Regions from separate parts of the Shewanella sedimentimangrovi genome, predicted to be linked through region 1. Evidence: predicted binding sites of a transcription regulator. Region 1 holds the regulator's gene; each other region holds the start of a gene.
What was found. Region 1 encodes sigma-54, which starts transcription at its own class of promoters, with help from an activator protein. Its sites were predicted from a motif close to GTTGGCACGNNNNTNGNNT; they were not measured.
Positions count from the first base shown of each region.

Region 1 (3,812 bases):
CAACGGATTCAATGTCACCGGCCAAGGTCTGTACGCCGATCTCAATGCCCAGGAAGTCAAACTGCTCAGTCAGGTAAAAGGAAGCTATGAACCCAAGTAAAACCCTGCTGGCACTGGCACTGTGCCTGTGCACCACCATGGCCACAGCCAAAAACAACGACCTGTTGCAGGAAGTGAAAATTGCCGCCGCCACCCAATTTGCCGACATCAAGAACAAGAGGGTGGTCTATGGTGGGCCGGTACTGCTGACCCAGGGCAGCCTGAAGATTAACGCCCAGGAACTCAGTGCCTATACAGATGAAGCCACGGGACAAAGGGTATTGGTGGCCAAGGGCCAGCCCGCCACCTACAGTCAGACCCTGGATGACGGCCGCGAGGCCAGCGCCAGCGCCAATGAGATTAGCTACAACATGGACAATCGCACCATGACGCTCACGGGCAATGCCAAAATCGAGCAGGAAGGTAGCCAGGTCAGCGCCGACAAAATCGTCTATGACATTGAAAAGCAGCAGCTGAAGGCCGACAGTAGCCAGAAGGGTGACGAGCGGGTAATTACCATCATCAAGCCCGAGAATTACCAGGAACAGCTGGAGCCCAAGCCCGAAGAACAGGATCAGAATAAGGAGCCGGTTCGCCAATGACGGAACTGACCCTTAAGGCCAGCAACCTGGCCAAAAGCTACAAGAACCGCACCGTGGTCAAGGACGTCAGTCTGAGCGTGCGCACCGGCCAGGTGGTCGGCCTGCTGGGTCCCAATGGCGCCGGCAAAACCACCACTTTCTACATGGTGGTGGGGTTGGTGAAAAGTGACAAGGGCAGCATCCATATCAACGAAGACGATCTGACCCTGGACCCCATGCACCTGCGGGCCCGCAAGGGCATAGGCTACCTGCCCCAGGAAGCCAGTATTTTCCGTAAGCTGTCCGTGTATGACAACATCATGGCGGTACTGCAAACCCGCAAGGAGCTGGACCAGGATCAGCGCGAAGAGGAACTGGAGCAGCTGTTGGAAGAGTTCCACATCACCCATATCCGCGACAACATGGGCATGTCCCTGTCCGGTGGTGAACGGCGCCGGGTCGAAATCGCCCGGGCCCTGGCCGCCAATCCGCGCTTTATTCTGCTCGATGAACCTTTCGCCGGCGTCGATCCTATTTCGGTCATCGACATCAAGAAAATAATTGAGCAGCTCAAGAGCCGCGGCCTCGGCGTATTAATCACAGATCACAACGTCAGAGAAACCCTTGATGTCTGTGAAAAAGCCTACATAGTCAGCCATGGCAACCTCATCGCCGAAGGCACCCCTGCCGAGATTCTGGACAATCAGCAGGTGCGGGCGGTGTACTTGGGTGAGCAATTCAGGCTATAGTTAAATTTAGCCTGATCTCTATCTCATTAAGGAAGAGTGCAACTGGCCAGCAGTTCACAAAACTGATAGAAAACAGCTTTCTGATAACAATAACAGTCAAGGATCCGCAGTAGATGAAAGCGTCACTCCAGCTCAAGCTGGGCCAACAACTGACCATGACGCCGCAATTGCAACAGGCCATCAGGCTGTTGCAACTTTCTTCACTTGAACTGCAACAGGAAATTCAACAAGCGCTGGATTCCAACCCATTGTTGGAGCTGGACGATGACCAATTCGACAGCCAGGAGCGCAGCGATTCAGACCACAGGGAGCAGGACGACTTCTCCGAGCCCGTCACCGCCAGCAGTAACGATGACAGCTCCACCCTGGAAACCTCCGACGCCCTGACCCAGCAGTCCATGCCCGATGAATTGCCCATGGATACCACCTGGGACGAAGTGTTCACCGCCGCCCCTGCTTCCGGCAGCGGCTCCATGATGCGCGATGATGATATGCCCTTCCAGGGAGAGACCAGCGACGGTCTTTATGAACACCTGGAATGGCAAAAGAACCTCACCCCTTTCTCAGACACCGACATGGCCATAGCCACCGCCATCATAGACGCCATAGATGAACGCGGTTACCTGACCCAGACCACGGAAGACATACTCGAAGCCATGGGCGACGATGAAGTGGAGCTGGACGAAGTGGAAGCCGTACTTAAGCGCATCCAACACTTCGACCCCATAGGGGTGGCGGCAAGGGACCTCAGTGAATGCCTGCTGATCCAGCTGGCCCACTTTGCCGCCGACACACCACACCTGGAAAACGCCAAACTACTGATCCGCGACCATCTGGATCTGATTGCCGCCCGGGACTTCCGCACCCTAATGCGTAAAACCCGTCTGAAGGAAGATGAGCTGCGTGAAGCCATAGTGCTGATCCAGAGCCTCAATCCCCGTCCGGGCGAACAGGTCACGTCCGGCAAGGACGAGTACGTTATCCCCGACGTCTCTGTGAGTAAGAAAAATGGCCGCTGGGTGGTGGAGCTCAATCCCGATTGCATGCCCAAGCTCAACGTCAATCAGCATTACGCCGCCATGGCCCGCACCAGTCGCAGTCAGGCCGACAGCCAGTTTATCCGCGGCCATCTGCAGGAAGCCAAGTGGTTTATCAAGAGCCTGGAAAGCCGCAACGACACCCTGCTCAAGGTGGCCAATTGCATAGTGCAGTTCCAGCAGGGCTTTTTCGAATACGGTGAAGAAGCCATGAAGCCCATGGTGCTGAACGACATAGCCGAAGCGGTGGAAATGCATGAATCCACCATTTCCAGGGTGACCACCCAAAAGTACATGCATACCCCTCGGGGCATTTTCGAATTGAAATATTTCTTCTCCAGCCATGTCAGTACGGAAGACGGAGGAGAATGCTCGTCTACGGCCATCCGCGCCTTTATCAAGAAGTTGGTGGCTGCAGAAAATCAGAAGAAACCATTGAGCGACAGCAAAATGGCGGAACTTCTGGCGGAACAGGGAATCAACGTTGCTAGACGTACCATTGCAAAGTACCGTGAAGCAATGCTGATCCCGCCGTCAAACCAGCGTAAAAGCTTATAACTCACTGTAAATACTGGAGGAAAGTGTCTATGCAAATCAATCTGACTGGGCACCATATCGAAATTACAGATTCACTGCGTAACTATGTAGAGAGCAAATTTACCAAGCTTGAACGCCACTTCGAACAGATCAATAATGTGCACGTTGTTCTCAATGTTCAAAAAATGCAGCAGATTGCAGAAGCCAAGCTGCACCTCAATGGTGGTGAAGTGTTTGCCACGTCTGAGCATGAAGACATGTACGCCGCCATCGACGCTCTGATTGATAAATTGGATCGTCAGGTCATCAAACACAAAGAGAAACTGACTAAGCACTAAAAGATGGAACTGAGTACCATCCTGAGGCCGGAGTGCACCACCTGTGCCACTCCGGGCAGTAAGAAAAAGGTACTGGAACTGATCAGCGATATCGCCAGCGCCCAGTACCCCACCCTCTCTTCTCAAGAGATCTTCGAAAGCCTATTGGCCCGAGAAAAAATGGGAAGCACAGGCATAGGCAATGGTATTGCCATCCCCCATGGCCGCCTGAACAGCATAGAGACCCCGATCGCCGTGCTGGTCAAATGTGAAGAGGCCATCAGCTTTGACGCCATAGATAAACAACCGGTTGACATACTGTTTGCGCTGCTGGTGCCATCGGACCAATGTCAGCAGCACCTGAGCACACTCGCCGCCATGGCAGAAAAGCTCAACGACAAGCAGATCATCAAGCAACTGCGCAAAAGCCAGGATGACGGTGAACTCTATCAGGTGATCACCGGATGAAACTGGTCATAGTCTCGGGGCGTTCCGGTTCGGGCAAATCCGTTGCCCTGAGGGTCTTGGAAGACCTCGGCTATTACTGTGTCG
Region 1 is NZ_CP071502.1:3,527,470-3,531,281, forward strand. Features, by position in the region: gene lptC (LPS export ABC transporter periplasmic protein LptC) at 1-100, shown strand, start outside; gene lptA (lipopolysaccharide transport periplasmic protein LptA) at 87-641, shown strand; gene lptB (LPS export ABC transporter ATP-binding protein) at 638-1,369, shown strand; gene JYB85_RS15750 (RNA polymerase factor sigma-54) at 1,483-2,964, shown strand; gene hpf (ribosome hibernation promoting factor) at 2,994-3,281, shown strand; gene ptsN (PTS IIA-like nitrogen regulatory protein PtsN) at 3,285-3,728, shown strand; gene rapZ (RNase adapter RapZ) at 3,725-3,812, shown strand, end outside.

Region 2 (3,812 bases), 1.6 Mb from region 1:
ACACCGGGCATCTGCATCCCAAGGTCAAGGCCGCGGTGGCGGCCCAGCTGGAGGATTTCTCCCACACCTGTTTTATGGTGCTGGGATACGAGAGTTATGTGGCCCTGTGTGAAAAGCTCAACAACCTGGTGCCGGGGAACTTTGCCAAGAAGACGGCCCTGTTCAACAGCGGTTCCGAGGCGGTTGAGAACGCCATCAAGGTGGCCCGCGCCGCCACGGGCCGGGCCGGGGTCATCGCCTTTACCTCGGGGTACCATGGCCGCACCATGGCGGCACTTGCCCTGACCGGCAAGGTGGCGCCCTACAGCAAGGGCATGGGGCTGATGCAGGCCAATGTATTCCGGGCACGTTTTCCCAGCGCCCTGCACGGGATCAGCGAGGATGACGCCATGGACTCCATAGCGCAGATCTTCCGTAACGATGCCGAGCCCGCCGATATCGCCGCCATCATACTTGAGCCGGTGCAGGGGGAGGGCGGTTTCTATGTCGCCAGCCCCGGCTTTATGCAGCGCCTGCGGCAGCTGTGCGATCGCGAAGGCATAATGCTGATAGCCGATGAGGTGCAGACCGGCGCCGGTCGTACCGGCACCTTTTTCGCCATGGAGCAAATGGGCGTGGCCGCCGACATCACCTGTTTTGCCAAGTCCATCGCCGGTGGCTTCCCACTGTCGGGGATCACCGGCAAGGCGGAGATCATGGACGCCATAGGCCCGGGAGGACTGGGTGGCACCTACGGCGGTAATCCGCTGGCTTGCGCTGCGGCCCTGGCGGTGATCGAGGTGTTTGAGCAGGAAAAACTGCTGGCCCGCTCCCAGGCCATAGGCCAGCAGCTGACCCGCGGGCTGCGGCAGTTACAACACCAATACGCGCAAATCGCCGAGGTGCGCGGTCTCGGGGCCATGGTGGCCATGGAGCTGATGGAAGATGGTGCCCCGGCGCCCCAGCACTGCGCGCCCATATTGGCGGCGGCGCGGGAGCGGGGACTGATCCTGCTGTCCTGCGGCACCTTTGGCAATGTGCTGCGTATTCTGGTGCCCCTGACCGCCTCCGATGAGGACATCTCCGAGGGGATGGCCATCCTGGGTGAGTCGCTCAAGGCCGTGCTTGGCGGCGGCTAAATAGCTGATAGTTGACTGGAAGCTGGTGGATAAAAAGGGAAGAGATAATTAATCGGGGCCGCAAAATTGCGGCCCCGTTTTTTTCTGCTTCGGTGGCGAAGCAGTGGAAAGGGTGGGCAAGACGGGCCGGCCCCAAATGGCCAACCCGCCCGGCGCCGGGAAGTTGGTTAGCGCAGGTTCACCGGACCATTGATGCTGTCGTATTTGATGCCGCCTGAGCCGGCACTCAGTACCGTCAGGCCCTGGGTGTTGTGCACTTCGATATTGCCCGAGCCATCGGACAAGGTCACCAGGCCGCCTATGTCCGTCAGCACCATGGAGCCGGAACCGTCGGTAACTGTGACATCGGCGCCTGTCTTGTGCACCTTAATATCCCCAGAGCCGTCGGTGATATTGATCTTGCCCTTGCTGCCTTCCACCAGCAGATCGCCGGAGCCGTCGCTGATATCAATATTGCGACCACCGCGGATCTCCAGCTCGCCTGAGCCGTCGTTAACACTGATATCGGCATCCACGCTGCCGATGCGGATTGCGCCCGAGCCATCGTTAATATCCAGGGCCAGTTCCGCAGGCACCTTGACCAAGAGATCTATATAGGGGGAGTTGCCCTTATAGGCATGCTCCTCGAAGCGAGCCTCCAGCTTGGCATGTTTGCCATCGCGCTCCAGGGTGAGAATGGCCGGAATATCGGTACGGGTGTAAATGTCGGCCTCGACCTCGATCCGATCCAGTCCTGGGACGCCCATGATCACCAGCTCACCGGCCCCTGTGTTGGCCTTGAGGGCGTTGAGACTGGCACTGTCCAGGTTCAGTTGCTGGCGGCTGTGCTCCAAGGGGGCGCTGTTGACCTGGAATACGCAGCCAGCCAGAACCAGGGCGGCGGTGATAACGGATATTACGGACTTATTGGACATGATCTGAGCTCCTGAATGCGGACTAAAGGTTGAGTTCCTTATCGGCACTTAGAATAGCAATTAGGATGCCAACATTTTAAAGCAATTAAATCAATATGTTATGGTTTGGGTGTTGTCCGTTGCCACAGTGGACACTGTCCGCGGACACCAATGTCCGCGGTTTTTCACCACCTGTTGGCGAGAATGGCCAAGGGGCAAGGTGCTGGTGTGGGGCTAGAGGCGAGATGCGGAATTCGGGAGCCGGCGGGGCAGGCTGCGGATGAGGGCTTGGCAGCCAGTGGCTAAGAGAGTGGCAACAAAAAAGGAGCCCTTTGGCTCCTTTTAAGACACTGCTGACCCTTATTTGAAGGTCTTGACGCCGTCCGGTGTGCCGACCAGCAGCACATCGGCGCCGCGCTTGGCAAACAGGCCGTTGGTGACCACGCCGACAATGGCGTTGATCTTGTCTTCCAATACCTTGGGCTCCATGATCTTCAGGTTGTAGACGTCGAGGATCACGTTGCCGTTATCTGTCACCACGCCCTCACGGTAGACGGGATCGCCACCCAGCTTCACCAGCTCGCGGGCCACGTAGGAACGGGCCATGGGGATCACTTCTACCGGCAGCGGGAAGTTGCCCAGAATGTCCACCTGCTTGGTGTTGTCCACTATGCAGATAAACTTGTCGGCCACGGCGGCGACAATTTTTTCCCGGGTCAGGGCAGCGCCGCCGCCCTTGATCATGTCCATGTGCGGGTTGATTTCATCGGCACCGTCCACATACACGGACAGCTTGTCCACCGAGTTCAGATCGTAAACCGGAATGCCCAGAGCCTTGAGTTTGGCGGTGGAAGCTTCGGAGGAGGACACTGCACCTTCGATATCGGCCTTGATGGTGGCCAGGGCATCGATGAAGTGGTTGACGGTAGAACCAGTGCCAACACCGACAATACTATCTCTTTCAACATATTGCAGTGCGGCCCAACCGGCGGCCTTTTTCATTTCGTCTTGGGTCATGATGACTTCCTGTTAATGCGGATAAAGCGAAAAGTTGCCCACATTATACAAGCAAAGGCGCAGAAAGGTGGTCGGCGACCGACAAAATTCCGCTTTTGTGATTCGCTTCGGGGCTGCGTTTTGGTGACGGCTTGGGTAGGATAGCCGCAAACAGCAACAGGATGAAAATTAAAGGAGTCATTATGGCGGGAGCCAGTCTGCTGACCTTGTTGGATGATATAGCCACTATTCTCGACGACGTGTCTGTGATGAGTAAGGTGGCAGCCAAGAAAACCGCCGGGGTGCTGGGGGACGATCTGGCCCTCAACGCCCAGCAGGTGACCGGGGTCAATGCCGACCGCGAGCTGCCGGTGGTCTGGGCCGTGGCCAAGGGGTCCATGCTCAACAAGGCGATATTGGTGCCGGCGGCGCTGCTGATAAGCGCCTTTATCCCCTGGGCCGTGACCCCACTGCTGATGCTGGGGGGGCTGTTCCTCTGCTTCGAAGGCTTTGAAAAAATCTGGCACTGCCATGAGGAGGCCGAACATAAGGCGGCTCAACCGGTAGAGACCATCACAGATGCCCACGCCTATGAGAAGGACAAGGTGAAGGGTGCCATACGTACCGACTTCGTGTTGTCGGCGGAGATCATCGCCATCACCCTTGGCATAGTGGCCGAAGAGGCCTTTATGACCCAGGTGGCGACTCTGTGCATTATCGCCGTTGTCATGACGGTCGGCGTATATGGTTTGGTGGCCGGGATAGTTAAACTCGATGACCTCGGCCTGTGGCTGTCGAAAAAGAG
Region 2 is NZ_CP071502.1:871,338-875,149, forward strand. Features, by position in the region: gene gabT (4-aminobutyrate--2-oxoglutarate transaminase) at 1-1,118, shown strand, start outside; gene JYB85_RS03605 (DUF4097 family beta strand repeat-containing protein) at 1,286-2,032, opposite strand; gene rpiA (ribose-5-phosphate isomerase RpiA) at 2,372-3,028, opposite strand; gene JYB85_RS03615 (DUF808 domain-containing protein) at 3,211-3,812, shown strand, end outside.
Region 2: the regulator sigma-54 is predicted to act here: its motif matches at 2,087-2,105, upstream of JYB85_RS03605 (DUF4097 family beta strand repeat-containing protein).

Region 3 (3,812 bases), 450 kb from region 1:
TTTTCGGTCAGGAACTTCTTACGCACGCGAATGCTCTTGGGCGTGACTTCCACCAGTTCATCGTCATCGATGAATTCCAGCGCCTGTTCCAGAGTCATCTGGATATGAGGAGTCAGAACCTGAGCCTCGTCGGTACCAGAGGCACGCATGTTGGTCAGCTGCTTACCCTTGAGGCAGTTTACCGTCAGGTCGTTGGAGCGGCTGTGGATACCCACTACCTGGCCTTCGTACACTTCGGCGGCGTGGCCGATCATCAGACGACCGCGATCTTGCAGACCGAACAGGGCGAAGGTCAGCGCCTTACCAGTGGCGTTGGAGATCAGTACGCCGTTGGCACGCTGACCGATTTCACCACCCTTGTAGGGACCGTAGTGATCAAAGGTATGGTACAGCAGACCGGTACCTGAAGTGGCGGTCATAAACTCGGTTTGGAAACCGATAAGACCACGACTTGGGATCACGAAATCGATACGCACGCGGCCTTTACCGTCGAGCTGCATGTCTTTCATGTCAGCCTTACGGGTACCCAGCTTCTCGATAACAGTGCCTTGATGCTCTTCTTCCACATCAACGGTCAGGGTTTCGAAGGGTTCGCACTTCTCGCCGTCGATTTCGCGGATGATCACTTCAGGACGGGACACCGCCAGTTCGAAACCTTCACGGCGCATGTTTTCGATCAGGATAGACAGGTGCAATTCACCACGACCTGAGACGCGGAAACGATCCGGGCTGTCGGTCTCTTCCACGCGCAGGGCCACGTTGTGCACCAGCTCCTGTTGCAGACGCTCGAGGATGTTACGTGAAGTCACGTACTTACCTTCTTTACCGGCAAACGGAGAAGTGTTTACCTGGAAGGTCATGGTCAGGGTAGGCTCGTCAACGGACAGCGGAGGCAGTGCCTCAACATTACCGGCGGCGCAGATAGTATCGGAAATTTTCAGCTCGCCAAGGCCAGTGATGGCCACAATGTCACCGGCGTTGGCCACGTCGACTTCATGACGCTCCAGGCCCATGTAGCCCAGTACCTGACCGATTTTGCCGTTACGGGTTTTGCCATCGGCACCGACCACAGTCACCTGTTGGTTGGTCTTGACGCTGCCGCGCTTGATGCGACCCACGCCGATAACGCCCACGTAGCTGTTGTAGTCCAGCTGGGAGATCTGCATCTGGAACGCGCCTTCGGCGTCGGCATCGGGAGAAGACACCTTCTCAACTATGGTCTGGAACAGCGGCGTCATGTCGGCGCTGGTGTCATCGGGATCCAGGGTCGCGAAGCCGTTCAAGGCAGAGGCATAAACGATAGGGAAGTCCAGCTGCTCATCGGTGGCACCCAGGTTGTCAAACAGGTCAAACACCTGGTCGATAACCCAATCAGGGCGGGCACCGGGACGGTCAATCTTGTTGATAACCACGATTGGCTTGAGCCCTTGGGCAAAGGCCTTCTTGGTTACGAAACGGGTCTGTGGCATGGGGCCGTCAACGGCATCCACCAGCAGCAACACAGAATCCACCATGGACAGTACACGCTCAACCTCACCGCCGAAGTCGGCGTGGCCAGGAGTGTCCACGATGTTGATACGGTAATCGTTCCACTTGATGGCAGTGTTCTTGGCCAGGATAGTGATACCACGTTCCTTTTCCAGATCGTTGGAGTCCATCACCCGCTCAGTGGCTTCGCCCCGTGTTGCCAGGGTTCCTGACTGTGCCAGCAGCTTGTCAACCAGGGTGGTCTTACCGTGGTCAACGTGCGCAATAATGGCGATGTTACGTAAATTCTCTAACACTATTAGCCTCTTACCATCAAAATACTGTGGGGTTCGACGACAGCATAGCAGCGTTTTATGACGGCAAGACGTGCCTGCGGTCGCTGCTTTGTATCACCGGCGCCAGCCGTTTATCGACCCCCCAATGAGGTCAGTCTAACGGATGGTTGCTTTAAAAAGCGTGACATTCTACTCTAGCAGCGCCCCATCGCACAGGATTATTTTTTGGCCGCTTATGGAAGCTATAGTCCGACAAGACTGCACCAAGATGCTGCATCCGCGTGGTGATTGCACCACCATAATGCATTGCGCGCACCAAAACAGTGCAACCCGGAGCGATTCTGCGTTACTCATTCAAACCATCCCCTTATACATCATAACCTTAGCAACCTGGCACGAGTCTCGCTTTAGATGGGCAACTTCAAAGCGCGATACCTACCGGGATTTGTTGCTTTGCCAGATAAGATGATTAAGGGAACACCCTCTACCCTACCGGAGACTTGAGAATGTCAGTTGAAACAGTGTTAAAGCAGCTTGAAGAACTGGAAGTGAAATTTGTGGATCTGCGCTTTACCGACACCAAGGGTAAAGAGCAACACGTGTCTATCCCTGCTCATCAAATCGATGCCGATTTCTTCGAAGACGGCAAAATGTTCGACGGTTCTTCCATTGCCGGCTGGAAAGGCATCAACGAGTCCGACATGGTGCTGATGCCAGATGCGACCACCTTCGTGCTGGATCCTTTCACCGAAGAAACCACTGCCATCATCCGCTGTGACATCCTCGAGCCAGGTACCATGACCGGCTACGATCGTGACCCACGCTCCATCGCCAAGAAAGCCGAAGAATACCTGCGTTCTACCGGCATCGCCGATACCGTACTGGTAGGCCCAGAACCAGAATTCTTCCTGTTCGACGACGTGCGTTTCGGCACCGACATGAGCGGTACCTTCGTAAAGATCGATTCCAAGGAAGCCGCCTGGAACTCAGGCACCAGCTACGAAGAAGGCAACACTGGTCACCGTCCATTCGTGAAAGGCGGTTACTTCCCGGTTGCTCCGGTAGACTCTTCACAGGACCTGCGCTCTGCCATGTGTCTGGTGCTGGAAGAAATGGGTCAAGTGGTTGAAGCCCATCACCACGAAGTGGCCACTGCCGGTCAAAACGAGATCGCTACCCGCTTCAATACCCTGACCAAGAAAGCCGACGAAATTCAAATCCTGAAGTACGTGGTGCACAACATGGCCCACGCCTACGGTAAGACTGCGACCTTTATGCCCAAGCCAATCGTTGGTGACAACGGCTCTGGTATGCACGTGCACCAGTCTCTGGCCAAAGATGGCGTAAACCTGTTTGCCGGTGACAAGTACGGCGGTCTGTCTGAAACTGCCCTGTACTACATTGGCGGTATCATCAAGCACGCCCGTGCCCTGAACGCCTTCACCAACCCAAGCACCAACTCTTACAAGCGTCTGGTTCCACACTTCGAAGCACCTGTGATGCTGGCCTACTCTGCCCGTAACCGCTCTGCTTCTATCCGTATCCCTGTGGTACCAAGCCCGAAAGCCCGTCGTATCGAGACCCGCTTCCCAGACCCAACTGCCAACCCATACCTGGGCTTTGCTGCCCTGCTGATGGCCGGTCTGGACGGTATCCAGAACAAGATCCACCCTGGCGATGCCATGGATAAGGACCTGTACGATCTGCCAGCCGAAGAAGCGGCCGAGATCCCAACTGTAGCCGAGTCTCTGGACGTGGCTCTGGCAGCTCTGGATGCAGACCGTGAGTTCCTGACCAAGGGCGGTGTGTTCAGCGATGACTTCATCAATTCCTACATCAAGCTGAAAACAGCCGAAGCCGAGCGCGTGAACCGCACCACTCACCCACTCGAGTTCGAGATGTACTACAGCCTGTAATACCCTGCAGAACCGCCGGGCAACCGGCGGATAAAAAAAGTAAAAATCCACCTGCATAGCAGGTGGCTTTGACACAGCCCCCTAAAAGGGGGCTTAAAAACTAACCTTCCAACCCTAACGCTATTTGCCGTTT
Region 3 is NZ_CP071502.1:3,974,482-3,978,293, forward strand. Features, by position in the region: gene typA (translational GTPase TypA) at 1-1,784, opposite strand, end outside; gene glnA (glutamate--ammonia ligase) at 2,270-3,679, shown strand; gene tnpA (IS200/IS605 family transposase) at 3,780-3,812, opposite strand, start outside.
Region 3: the regulator sigma-54 is predicted to act here: its motif matches at 2,153-2,171, upstream of glnA (glutamate--ammonia ligase).